DNA from 2 places in the Pseudomonas wadenswilerensis genome. Region 1 is predicted to be linked to the other one. Evidence: riboswitches for the same ligand, from Rfam matches in the RefSeq annotation. Region 1 holds a riboswitch; the other holds the start of a gene.
The links. A riboswitch is a leader RNA that binds a small molecule or an ion and turns the genes downstream of it on or off. The one in region 1 is predicted to bind FMN.
Positions count from the first base shown of each region.

Region 2: linked by a shared signal. The riboswitch ahead of ribB (3,4-dihydroxy-2-butanone-4-phosphate synthase) and the one ahead of LOY45_RS07250 (6,7-dimethyl-8-ribityllumazine synthase) in region 1 are both predicted to bind FMN.

Region 1 covers NZ_CP087191.1:1,564,869-1,570,565, forward strand. The annotation lists gene astB (N-succinylarginine dihydrolase) at 1-673, shown strand, start outside; gene LOY45_RS07240 (topoisomerase II) at 688-978, shown strand; gene astE (succinylglutamate desuccinylase) at 989-1,996, shown strand; gene LOY45_RS07250 (6,7-dimethyl-8-ribityllumazine synthase) at 2,079-2,585, opposite strand; FMN riboswitch at 2,678-2,829, opposite strand; gene alaS (alanine--tRNA ligase) at 3,182-5,697, shown strand, end outside.
Region 2 covers NZ_CP087191.1:5,138,255-5,143,951, forward strand. The annotation lists gene LOY45_RS23585 (slipin family protein) at 1-536, opposite strand, end outside; gene rtcR (RNA repair transcriptional activator RtcR) at 1,133-2,725, shown strand; gene LOY45_RS23595 (alpha/beta hydrolase) at 2,796-3,884, shown strand; FMN riboswitch at 3,951-4,094, shown strand; gene ribB (3,4-dihydroxy-2-butanone-4-phosphate synthase) at 4,174-4,824, shown strand; gene LOY45_RS23605 (SGNH/GDSL hydrolase family protein) at 5,037-5,697, opposite strand, start outside.

The DNA.
Region 1 (5,697 bases):
GCACGGTCTGAGCGAGGAGGGCGTGGTCTACGCCCAGCAGAACCCGGCGGTGATCGACCAGGGCGTGTTCCACAACGATGTGATCGCGGTGGGTAACGGCGAAGTGCTGTTCTACCACGAAGATGCCTTCCTCGAGACCGAGGCGATACTTGGCCAACTGCAGGCTAAACTGGCTAAACGAGGCGGTAACTTCAAGGCGATCTGCGTACCGCGCTCGGCTGTCACGGTAGAGGACGCCGTGCGTTCGTACCTGTTCAACAGCCAGTTGCTGTCTCGCGCCGATGGTTCGATGCTGCTGATCGTGCCGGAAGAGTGCCACAACAATGAGCGGGTCTGGGCGTATCTGTCGTCACTGACCGGCTCTGGCGGACCGGTCAGCGAGGTCAAGGTCTTCGACCTCAAGCAGAGCATGCAGAACGGTGGCGGGCCGGCGTGCCTGCGCTTGCGCGTGGCATTGAATGAAACGGAACTGGCGGCGGTCAATCCAGGCGTTATCATGACCGCACCGCTGTACGACACCCTGACCCAATGGGTTGACAAGCACTACCGTGATCGCCTGAGCGAAACCGACCTGGCCGATCCGCAGTTGTTGCTGGAATGTCGTACGGCCCTGGATGAACTGACCCAGATCCTCAAACTGGGTTCGGTCTATCCGTTCCAACTTCAACCTTGAGAGAGAATTCGACTATGTCCGACGCCCTGCAGCTGATCCTTGAAGATGACGATGGTACCCAGCTGGAAACTTCCTGCACCCGCTTTGCGGTGGTCTGGCAAGGCAAGGAGGTATGGATTCAGCAGGATGGCCGTGGTCAGCTGCTGATCGGCGTCGACGTCGAAGAAGACGATACCGAGTACGCCAACTTGCTGCTGCGTCCGCTGGCGACCAACCTGGTCAGCCTGCAGCTGGAAATGGAACCGGCCGATGCCGGCGACGATGAAGAACACGTCCATGGTCCCGACTGCGGCCACCATCACTAAGGAATAGCCCATGCTCGCCCTCGGCAAACTGCTTGAACTGACCCTGGCCGGTCGCGAACCGGCAGAGAAGACCCAGCTGACTGTCGACGGCGTACGCATGCGCTGGCTCGGCGAGGGCGCCCTCGAAGTGCGCCCGCCCGAGGCTCGTGACAATGGCCAGGACCTGCTGCTGTCGGCGGGCATCCATGGCAACGAAACCGCACCGATCGAGTTGCTCGATCGGCTGCTGCACGACATTGCCCGCGGCGATCTCAAACCGCGTGCGCGTATTCTGTTCCTGTTCGGCAACCCCGAGGCGATCCGCCGCGGCGAGCGTTACATCGAGCAGGACGTCAACCGCTTGTTCAATGGCCGCCACGATCAGTCCAGTGGTGCCGAGGCCCTGCGTGCCTGTGAGCTGGAGCGCCTGGCGGCGACTTTTTTCAGCGTCCCCGAGCGCACCCGCCTGCATTACGACCTGCACACCGCCATTCGTGGTTCGAAGATCGAGCAGTTCGCCCTCTATCCGTACAAGGAAGGTCGCCAGCATTCGCGTCGCGAACTGGCGCGCCTGAGTGCGGCCGGCATGGAGGCGGTGCTGCTGCAAAGCAAGGTGTCGATCACCTTCACCGCCTACACCTATGAGCAATTGGAGGCTGAAGCCTTCACCCTGGAGCTGGGCAAGGCGCGGCCGTTCGGGGAGAACGGCCAGGTCAATGTCGAGCGCCTGGAGACCCGTCTCAAGCAGATCATCGAAGGCACCGAGCCTGAAGAGCCTCAAGCCCTGGATGGCCTGCAGCTATTCAGCGTGGCTCGCGAGATCATCAAGCACAGCGAGCATTTTCGTCTGAACCTGCCTGCGGATATAGAGAACTTCTCGGAGCTCGAACCCGGCTACCTGCTGGCCGAGGATATCGCCGACACCCGCTGGATCGTCGAGGAGCAGGGCGCGCGCATCATCTTCCCCAACCCGAAGGTCAAGAATGGTTTGCGGGCGGGGATTCTGATCGTTCCCGCCAACCCCGAACAGCTAGGCTGATTGGGTGGGAGCGGGCTTGCCCCGCGATTGCGATCTACCTGCTGCATCGCATCGCGGGACAAGCCCGCTCCTACAGGGTTATTCAGCCGGCCATTTTTTGCGGCACTTCATTGCGACGCAGGGCGCGCAGCTTGTGCAGGGTATCGGCGCAGGTCTTGGCCGCCTCGGCGCCCTTGACCAGGAAATGTTCGAAGTAGAAGTTCTGATGCTCGTCACCGGCATGGAAGTGGTGCGGGGTCAGCACAGCCGAGAACACCGGCACCTCGGTTTCCAGCTGCACCTGCATCAGGCCGCTGATCACCGACTGGGCGACGAACTCATGGCGGTACAGGCCGCCATCGACCACCAGGCCGGCGGCGACGATGCCGGCGTAGCGACCACCACGGGCCAGCAGCTTGGCGTGCAGAGGGATCTCGAAAGCGCCGCCGACTTCAAAGAAATCGATATCGCTCGCCTGATAGCCTTGTTTACCCATCTCTTCGACGAATGCCTTGCGAGCCTGGTCGACAATATCCTTGTGCCAGCAGGCCTGGATGAAGGCGATGCGCTCGTGGGAAGGGTTCTTGCTATCGATTGCGGTAGGTTGCATTGAAACGGACTCCTGTTTGGATGAGAAACAGGGCGCTGGATCGAAGGGGATTTCGCCATGCAGCTGCACAACGACAGGCGCGGATGCACCTCTCCCGTTCTCTCTTTATCCGGACTATGACCGTCGGCCCCGGAATCACACCGGGTCTGCTGACCTTGCAGGCAGGCCTGCAAGCGCTCGCGGGCTATGCGCATTGCGCGCAATTACCGCCGGTGGGGAATCGCACCCCGCCCTGAGAACGTTACCGTCGGTTGTCAACGGCGAGGAATTATTAGCACAGATGTCAGGTAAACGTATAGGCTGCTAACGATTTTTTCCGGATCAACGACATTTCATCCGGGAAACCTTGCCAATTGCTTTGTGCGGCCCCAGTAATATCGTGTCACCAGATCAAATCAGGCCCAGAGAGGTCGGGCGGAGTGGTCGCGAGCGGTTTTTCGCTGACGTTGTCGTTGCAGGCCGTCCAATTGACGGTTTCTATAGCATAAACACACTGCACCCAAGCCTAAGGCCCGATATAATGCGGCCCTTTGCCGTCGTTTCGTCAATTTGACGCAAGCATTTGCCTTAAGGCCGCCGTTTCCGTGGAAGAACCTATGAAAAGCGCAGAAATCCGTGAAGCCTTCCTTCGCTTCTTCGAAGAGCAGGGACACACCCGAGTTGCCTCCAGCTCCTTGATTCCGGGCAACGACCCGACCCTGTTGTTCACCAACGCGGGGATGAACCAGTTCAAGGACTGCTTCCTTGGCCAGGAAAAGCGCGCCTACACCCGCGCGACCAGCAGCCAGAAGTGCGTGCGCGCCGGTGGCAAGAACAGCGACCTGGAAAACGTCGGCTACACCGCCCGTCACCACACCTTCTTCGAAATGCTGGGTAACTTCAGCTTCGGTGACTATTTCAAGAAAGACGCCATCACCTACGCCTGGACCTTCCTGACCAAGGTGCTGAACCTGCCGGAAGAGAAACTCTGGGTCACCGTCTATGCCAGCGACGATGAGGCATACGACATCTGGACCAAGGAAATCGGCGTACCGGCCGAGCGCATGGTGCGCATCGGCGACAACAAGGGCGCACCATACGCCTCCGACAACTTCTGGACCATGGGCGATACCGGCCCGTGCGGCCCGTGCACCGAGATCTTCTACGATCACGGCGCAGACATCTGGGGCGGCCCACCCGGCTCGCCGGAAGAAGACGGCGATCGCTACATCGAGATCTGGAACAACGTCTTCATGCAGTTCAACCGCACCGCCGATGGCGTGCTGCACCCGCTGCCAGCACCGTCGGTGGATACCGGCATGGGCCTGGAGCGCATCAGTGCGGTCATGCAGCATGTGCACTCGAACTACGAGATCGACCTGTTCCGCAACCTGCTCAGCGCTTCGGCCGCCGCCATTGGCTGCGCCAACGAAGAGCAGTCGTCGCTCAAAGTGGTGTCCGACCACATCCGTTCCTGCAGCTTCCTGATTGCCGACGGCGTGCTGCCGTCCAACGAAGGCCGCGGCTACGTGCTGCGCCGCATCATCCGTCGCGCTTGCCGCCACGGTAACAAGCTGGGCGCCACTGGCAGCTTCTTCTACAAGATCGTCGCCGCCCTGGTGGCCGAGATGGGCGAAGCCTTCCCCGAGCTCCAGCAACAGCATTCCAACATCGAGCGCGTGCTCAAGGCTGAAGAAGAGCAGTTCGCCAAGACCCTGGAGCAGGGCCTGAAAATCCTCGAGCAGGACCTGGCCGATCTCAAGGGCACCGTAGTGCCGGGTGACGTGGTGTTCAAGCTGTACGACACCTACGGTTTCCCGATGGACCTGACCGCCGACATCGCCCGCGAACGCGAGCTGACCATCGACGAAGCAGGCTTCGAGCGCGAGATGGAAGCCCAGCGTGAGCGTGCCCGCTCCGCCAGCGCCTTCGGCCTGGACTACAACACCCTGGTCAAGGTCGACGTGGCGACCGAGTTCACCGGCTACAACGCCACCGAAGGCAGTGCCAGCATCGTTGCTCTTTATAAGGACGGCAAGGTCGTCGAGCAGCTGGGTGAAGGCGAGGAGGGTGTGGTCATCCTCGACCGTACGCCGTTCTACGCCGAGTCCGGCGGCCAGGTTGGTGACACCGGCTACCTGCAGGCGGGCAACGTGCGCTTCGATGTGCGCGACACCACCAAGACCGGCGGCGCCTTCCTGCACCACGGTGTGGTGGCCAGCGGCACCCTGACCGTCGGTGCTCAGGTGCAGACCCGGGTCGATGCCGATGTTCAGCACGCCACCTCGCTGAACCACTCCGCCACCCACCTGCTGCACGCGGCGCTGCGCCAGGTGCTGGGCGATCACGTACAACAGAAGGGCTCGCTGGTCGATAGCCAGCGCCTGCGCTTCGACTTCAGTCACTTCGAGGCGGTCAAGCCAGAGCAGCTCAAGGCCCTGGAAGACATCGTCAACCGCGAAGTGCGCAAGAACTCCGAGGTGCAAACCGAAGAGACCGATATCGAAACCGCCAAGCAGAAGGGCGCCATGGCGCTGTTCGGCGAGAAGTATGGCGACAGCGTGCGGGTGCTGAGCATGGGCGGCGATTTCTCCGTCGAACTGTGCGGCGGTATCCACGCCAAGCGTACCGGTGATATCGGTCTGCTCAAGATCATCAGCGAAGGTGGCGTGGCCTCCGGCGTACGCCGGATCGAAGCGGTCACCGGCGCTGCCGCACTGGCGTACCTGAACGCTGCCGAAGAGCAGCTCAAGGAAGCCGCGCAACTGGTCAAGGGCAGTCGCGACAACCTGATCGACAAGCTCTCGGCCGTGCTCGAGCGCAACCGTCAGCTGGAAAAACAGCTGGAGCAACTGCAGGCCAAGGCCGCCAGCGCTGCTGGCGACGACCTGTCCAACGCAGCCGTCGAGGTCAAGGGCGTCAAGGTCCTGGCCGCACGTCTCGATGGCCAGGATGGCAAGGCGCTGCTGGCGCTGGTCGATCAACTGAAGAACAAACTCGGCCGCGCAGTGATCCTGCTCGGCAGTGTCCATGAGGAAAAGGTCGTACTGGTTGCCGGTGTGACCAAAGACCTGACTGGCCAACTCAAAGCCGGTGATTTGATGAAGCAAGCCGCTGCCGCGGTGGGTGGCAA
Region 2 (5,697 bases), 2.3 Mb from region 1:
CAGAAGCCGTACTGCCCGGCGCCGAGCAACTCGACCACCACGCCATCGACCTTCAACACACCGACATGAAAGGCCGGCACAGACGCCAGCAACACCGCGTCCAGCCCGGCCAGGTTACGGCTGCGCAATTTCGGCTGGTTGAGCTGGGCCACCAGGGCGCCGTCCAGGCGATAAGTCTGGCTCAGGTCGATGCGCTGCAGGGTCTGCGCGCTCTGGCCTTTCCAGTACAGCTGGCGGCTGCCCGGGGCCAGCAACTCGACCAGGGCACCGTCCTCAAATCGCAGGCCGGCTTCGTTTTCCGCCAGGTCCATGCGTTCGAAATACTGCTCGACCAGAGCCGGCTCGCTTTGCCGCAGGTAGCCGGCCAGGCGATGTTCGAACAGCGAAGTATTGAGGCTGAAGGTTTCTACCGTCAGCCGGTTGTGCAGGTCGAAACGCTTGTGCACGCCAGGTTCGAGGATCGACACAAAGTCGCCTTCGCAGAACAGCAGGCCGCGTTCGTTCTTTTTCACGATAAAGCGTTTCAACAGTTTCATCTTGATCATCCTGTGCAATTAATCCTTGGTGCCGGTGCTGCCAAAGAGCCGAGCGTTGCGGGCGTGGCCCGGAGGAGTCAGTTGCCGGGACGTCCTGTCCACTGACCGCATCCTGCGGTCCGGCAACTGCCTTGCTCCGGGCCCGGCCGGCAAGCCGGGCAAATCGGCGGTGGGCGTGTGCGCTCCGTGCGCACCTTGCAGCCTTCCCTGGCTACGCCCCACCGGCGGGTACAACATTCGAGATACCTTGGAGGGTATGTAAGGTTCGAGTCAGGCCTCGAGACCAGCGTCTCCGTGAGGAGCCACGCTATCGACTGCTCGTTGCGGCGGCGGCATGCACGACACCAACACCTGGGGTGGGCTCGTGCACCGGCGGGGACATAAACCCCGTCCCGTTGGCCAGCTTGGCGATGCGGTCGAGGGAGATATTGCGAGGGGCGTGCCAGGTTTTGATTTAAAGACAGAATAAATTTTTATCTTATTGATTTATAAGGATTTTATTTTAACAACCATAAGCAAATGAAATTTCTCAGCCCACAACAAACAAGATTTTTATATATGATGAGATAGGTATTTATCTTTTGAGCTAAATAGAAATGAGCAAGCGTAGCGTCGCCATCGGTTTTCTCGGCACCACCCTTGATCGCAACGGCAAAGGCGCCGCGCGCTGGCAGCGCTGGCGCCCAACCATCAGCCTGTGCCAGCAAGCGCAAACCCCGATCGATCGCCTGGAGCTGATCCACGGCACCAGCGCCCGCGATCTGGGCCTGGCCGAGCGCATACGTGACGACATCCAGAGCATCTCGCCACACACCGAGGTGCGCCTGCAGCCCATGGTCCTGCGCAACCCCTGGGACTTCGAGGAGGTCTATGGTGCCCTGCACGATTTTGCCAGCGCCTACCCGTTCGATACCGAGCACGAGGACTACCTGGTCCACATCACCACCGGCACCCACGTCGCGCAGATCTGCTGGTTCCTGCTCACCGAGGCGCGCTACCTGCCGGCGCGGCTGATCCAGACCTCGCCAGCCCGCGGCAAGGAAGACACGGCCGACCCGGCCGGCACCAGCACGCTGATTGACCTGGACCTGTCGCGCTACGATCACATCGCCTCGCGCTTTCAACGCGAGCAAGCCGACAGCCTGAACTTTCTCAAGGCCGGTATCGCCACCCGCAACGCCGCCTTCAACCGCTCCATCGAGCAGATCGAACGTGTGGCGCTGCGCTCGCGGGCGCCGATGCTGCTGGTCGGCCCGACCGGCGCGGGCAAATCCTTCCTGGCCCGGCGCATCTATGAACTCAAGCGCGCTCGCCACCAGTTGGAGGGGCGCTTTGTCGAAGTGAACTGCGCCACCTTGCGCGGTGACGGCGCCATGTCGGCACTGTTCGGTCACAGCAAAGGCGCCTTCACCGGTGCCCAGAACGCCCGCGAAGGTTTGCTGCGCGCAGCCGATGGCGGCATGTTGTTCCTTGATGAAATCGGCGAGCTGGGCGCCGACGAGCAGGCCATGCTGCTCAAGGCCATCGAAGAAAAACGCTTCTTCCCGCTGGGCTCGGACCGCGAAGTAGAGAGCGACTTCCAGCTGATTGCCGGTACCCATCGCGACCTGCGCAGCCGGGTCGCCGAAGGGCTGTTCCGCGAAGACCTGTACGCACGCATCAACTTGTGGACCTTCGAGTTGCCGGGGCTGGCCGGGCGCAGGGAGGACATCGAGCCGAACATCGATTTCGAACTGCAGCGCCATGCCCGCGAACAGAACCGCCAGGTGCGCTTCAACCTGGAGGCCAAGCGTCGCTACCTGGCCTTTGCCAACTCGCCGCACGCGCGCTGGGCCGGCAACTTCCGCGAGCTGTCGGCCTCGATCACGCGCATGGCCACCCTCGCCGACAGTGGGCGTATCGACGAAGCGCTGGTGCTGGAGGAGATCGAGCGCCTGCAGCGCGCCTGGGGCCTGGCGCAGGGAGCGGACCCGCTCGACGCGCTGCTCGGCGACAAGGCGCTGGACCAGTTCGACCGCCTGCAACTGCAGGCCGTACTCAAGGTTTGCCGCAACGCCCGCACTTTGTCCGAAGCCGGACGCCAGCTGTTCGATGTATCACGCCAGGAAAAAGAAAAGCCCAACGACGCCGACCGCCTGCGCAAATACCTGGCGCGCTTTGGCCTGGAATGGAATCAACTCAAGGGTTGAACAGGGTGCTAGAATTCGCGCCCTCTTCGGCCGCATCTGGCCGAGCACTACCGAAAAAGGACTCTCGGCCATGTCATTGCTGACAGCTACCCGCTTGCATCTCTGCTCCTTCGGCCTGCTGGCCGGCCTCAGCCTCACCGCCGCCAGTGCCTACGCCGACGAAGCCACCGACCAGGCCGTGCACAAGGGCCGCTGGCAAGGCATGGCCGCCATGGCCAACCTGTACCTCAACGACGCCACCCCGGCCGAGTTCATGGATGCCGGTGACAAGGAAAAGAGCGAGCACGACAACTATGCCGGCGCCCTGGCCTTCTATCTGACCGCCGCCCGCCTGGACCCGAAGAACGCCTTCGCCTCTTACCAGGCCGCTGCCGCGCTGTCGTCCATGGACAGCCCGGAACTGGCCGCGCAATACCTCGACCAGGCGCGTGAGCGCGGCTTCTGGCAAGCGGTGATCCTCAAGGAAGACGACGAACTGGAGCCGATGCAGAAAGACCCGGCCTACCAGAAGCTGCTGCAAGCCGCCGAGAAGAACTACCCGACCCAGGCCAAGGACGCCGGCCTCGCTGCGTTCAGCATTCCTGAAGGCAAGGCGCCGGCTGGCGGCTGGCCAGTGGTGGTATGGCTGGCCGGTTTCGGCACCGAAGGCGTCAAGGGCACCAACATGCGCGCCGACCTGGTGGGCGACAAGGCCGTGCTGGTGGCCCTGAACGGCACCCTCAAGCGCGACGAGCATCAGTTCATGTGGCAGCGGCAATCGGTCGAGCCGACCGAGCAAGCGGTGGCCGCGGCCCTGAAGAAGCTGGAAAAAGACACCCGCATCGACCGCTCGAAAGTTGCCCTGATCGGCTTCTCGCAAGGCGCCGAACACGCCGCGCACCTGATCGCCCAGTACCCGCAGAACTACAGCGGCGCCGTGCTGCTGTCGCCGGGCGGCTTCAAGATCCCGTTCACCGTGCAGAAGGCCAAGGACAAGCGCCTGGTCGTGGTCCATGGCGCCCAGGAACATGAAAGCAACCTGCAACTGACCGCCACCACCGAAAAAGCCTTCGCCAGCAACAACAAGGTGCAGAGCCACGAACACCCTGAAGGCCACACCTTCCAGGACGACTGGCGCAAGACCTACCCTGGCTACCTGGATTACGCCCTGGGCCTTTAAGCCTGGCTTAGACCTAGGTCGTAGCCCTGAGGCTTGCAAGCATGATGGCACCCTGATGTATGCTTGCACGGTCTTCAGGGCGGGGTGCAAGTCCCCACCGGCGGTAAATCGAAAGATGAGCCCGCGAGCGCCTCGGCCTTTGGTCGAGGGTCAGCAGATCTGGTGAGACTCCAGAGCCGACGGTCATAGTCCGGATGAAAGAAGGCGTCAGGTCAGGGCCATCGTGCGCCCTGGCGCACGCATTTTGTTCGCCCTGAAACGTTCATCGATCACTTACGAGGAGCGTTTCATGTCCCCTTTGCACCGCAAGCAATTCCCTAACGTCGCTGCCGCCGTCGCTGCCTATCAGGCCGGTAAACCCGTGCTGTTGCTCGATGACGACGACCGCGAGGACGAGGCGGATATCATCGCCGCCGCCGAAAACATCAGCCTGCAGACCATGGCCATGATGATCCGTGATTGCAGCGGCATCGTCTGCCTGTGCCTGGATGAAATCACCGTTGACGAGCTGTCGCTGGCACCGATGGTGCCGAACAACCGCGCCCGCCATGGCACCGGTTTCACTGTGACCATCGAAGCCGCTGAAGGCGTATCCACGGGCGTGTCGGCCCAGGACCGCATCACCACCATCCAGGCAGCGCTGGACTCGACCCGCGCAGACCTGCGCATCGTCAGCCCCGGCCACGTGTTCCCGCTGCGCTCACGCGATGGCGGCGTGCTCACCCGTCGTGGCCACACCGAAGGCTCGGTAGACCTCGCCCGCCTGGCTGGCCTGCGTCCGGCAGCGGTCCTCTGCGAGCTGATGAACCCCGATGGCAGCATGGCCCGTGGCGAACAGGTGGCAGAGTACGCCAGGCTGCATTCGCTGCCGGTACTGACCATCGACGAGTTGGCCCGTTACCGCCAGGCAGCCTTGACTCCCGCCCTGGAAAGCGCCTGAAAAATATTCTGTTCGAGAAAATTTACAGCCCTGCAGACAGCTACTAAGGTGAATGCAGAGGAGTGAATCGCGGCTGATTCAAGGCAGTCGCATCGTGCTGAGCGGGTGCAGCTTCATGCACCCGGATTTGCCTCTATTAGGAGGCGGGAAGACGACTTCATGGGGCGCCGCAAGCCAACCCGGAGTCGTCCCCGCCTCTGCTTTTTTCTGCCCTACTTCAAGCCCAGCTGCGTGCGCAAAAAGTCGTGCAGGCCGACCGCGCTTTTCTTGTAGCCGTCCGCCGTCAGGTGCACCAGATCGCCACGGGCCAAGCCTGAAGCCTGCCAGCCGGCAATCGAACACTGTCCGCCCATATACGCCTGCCAGTCCCAGAACAGGGCATTGGCCTGCTTGGCTGCCTGGCGCTGGATGCGGATCACCTGGGCCAGTTGCTGCGGCTGGCGCGCGGCGCAACTGCGGGCCTTGCGCTGCTTGATCGAGTCCGGCGGACCAACCAGCAGCACCACCGCCCGCGGCAGGTCCTGGCGCAGGCGCTTGAGGGTATTGCGCAGTTGCGTCTGGTACAGGTTGAGATCGAGGGTGTCATCGAAGGCTTCGTTGGTGCCGTAGGCGAGGATCACCAGGTCCGGGCGCAAGGTCTTGAGGTTGTCCTGCCAGCCGGCCTGCCATTTGTCCTGCACCTCAAGACGCGCGCCGTTGATACCCAGCGCCGAATAGATCACCCCGGCATTCTTCTGGCCCTGGATGTACCACCCCCCCAGCACGGTGCCGGGACGGCCGTTGAGGGTCAGGTCCAGCGGCAGACCGAGGTTGCCGACCTGCGGGCCGAAGCGCCATTGCCCGCCGGTTGCCGCCAGCATGCGCTGGTTGCGT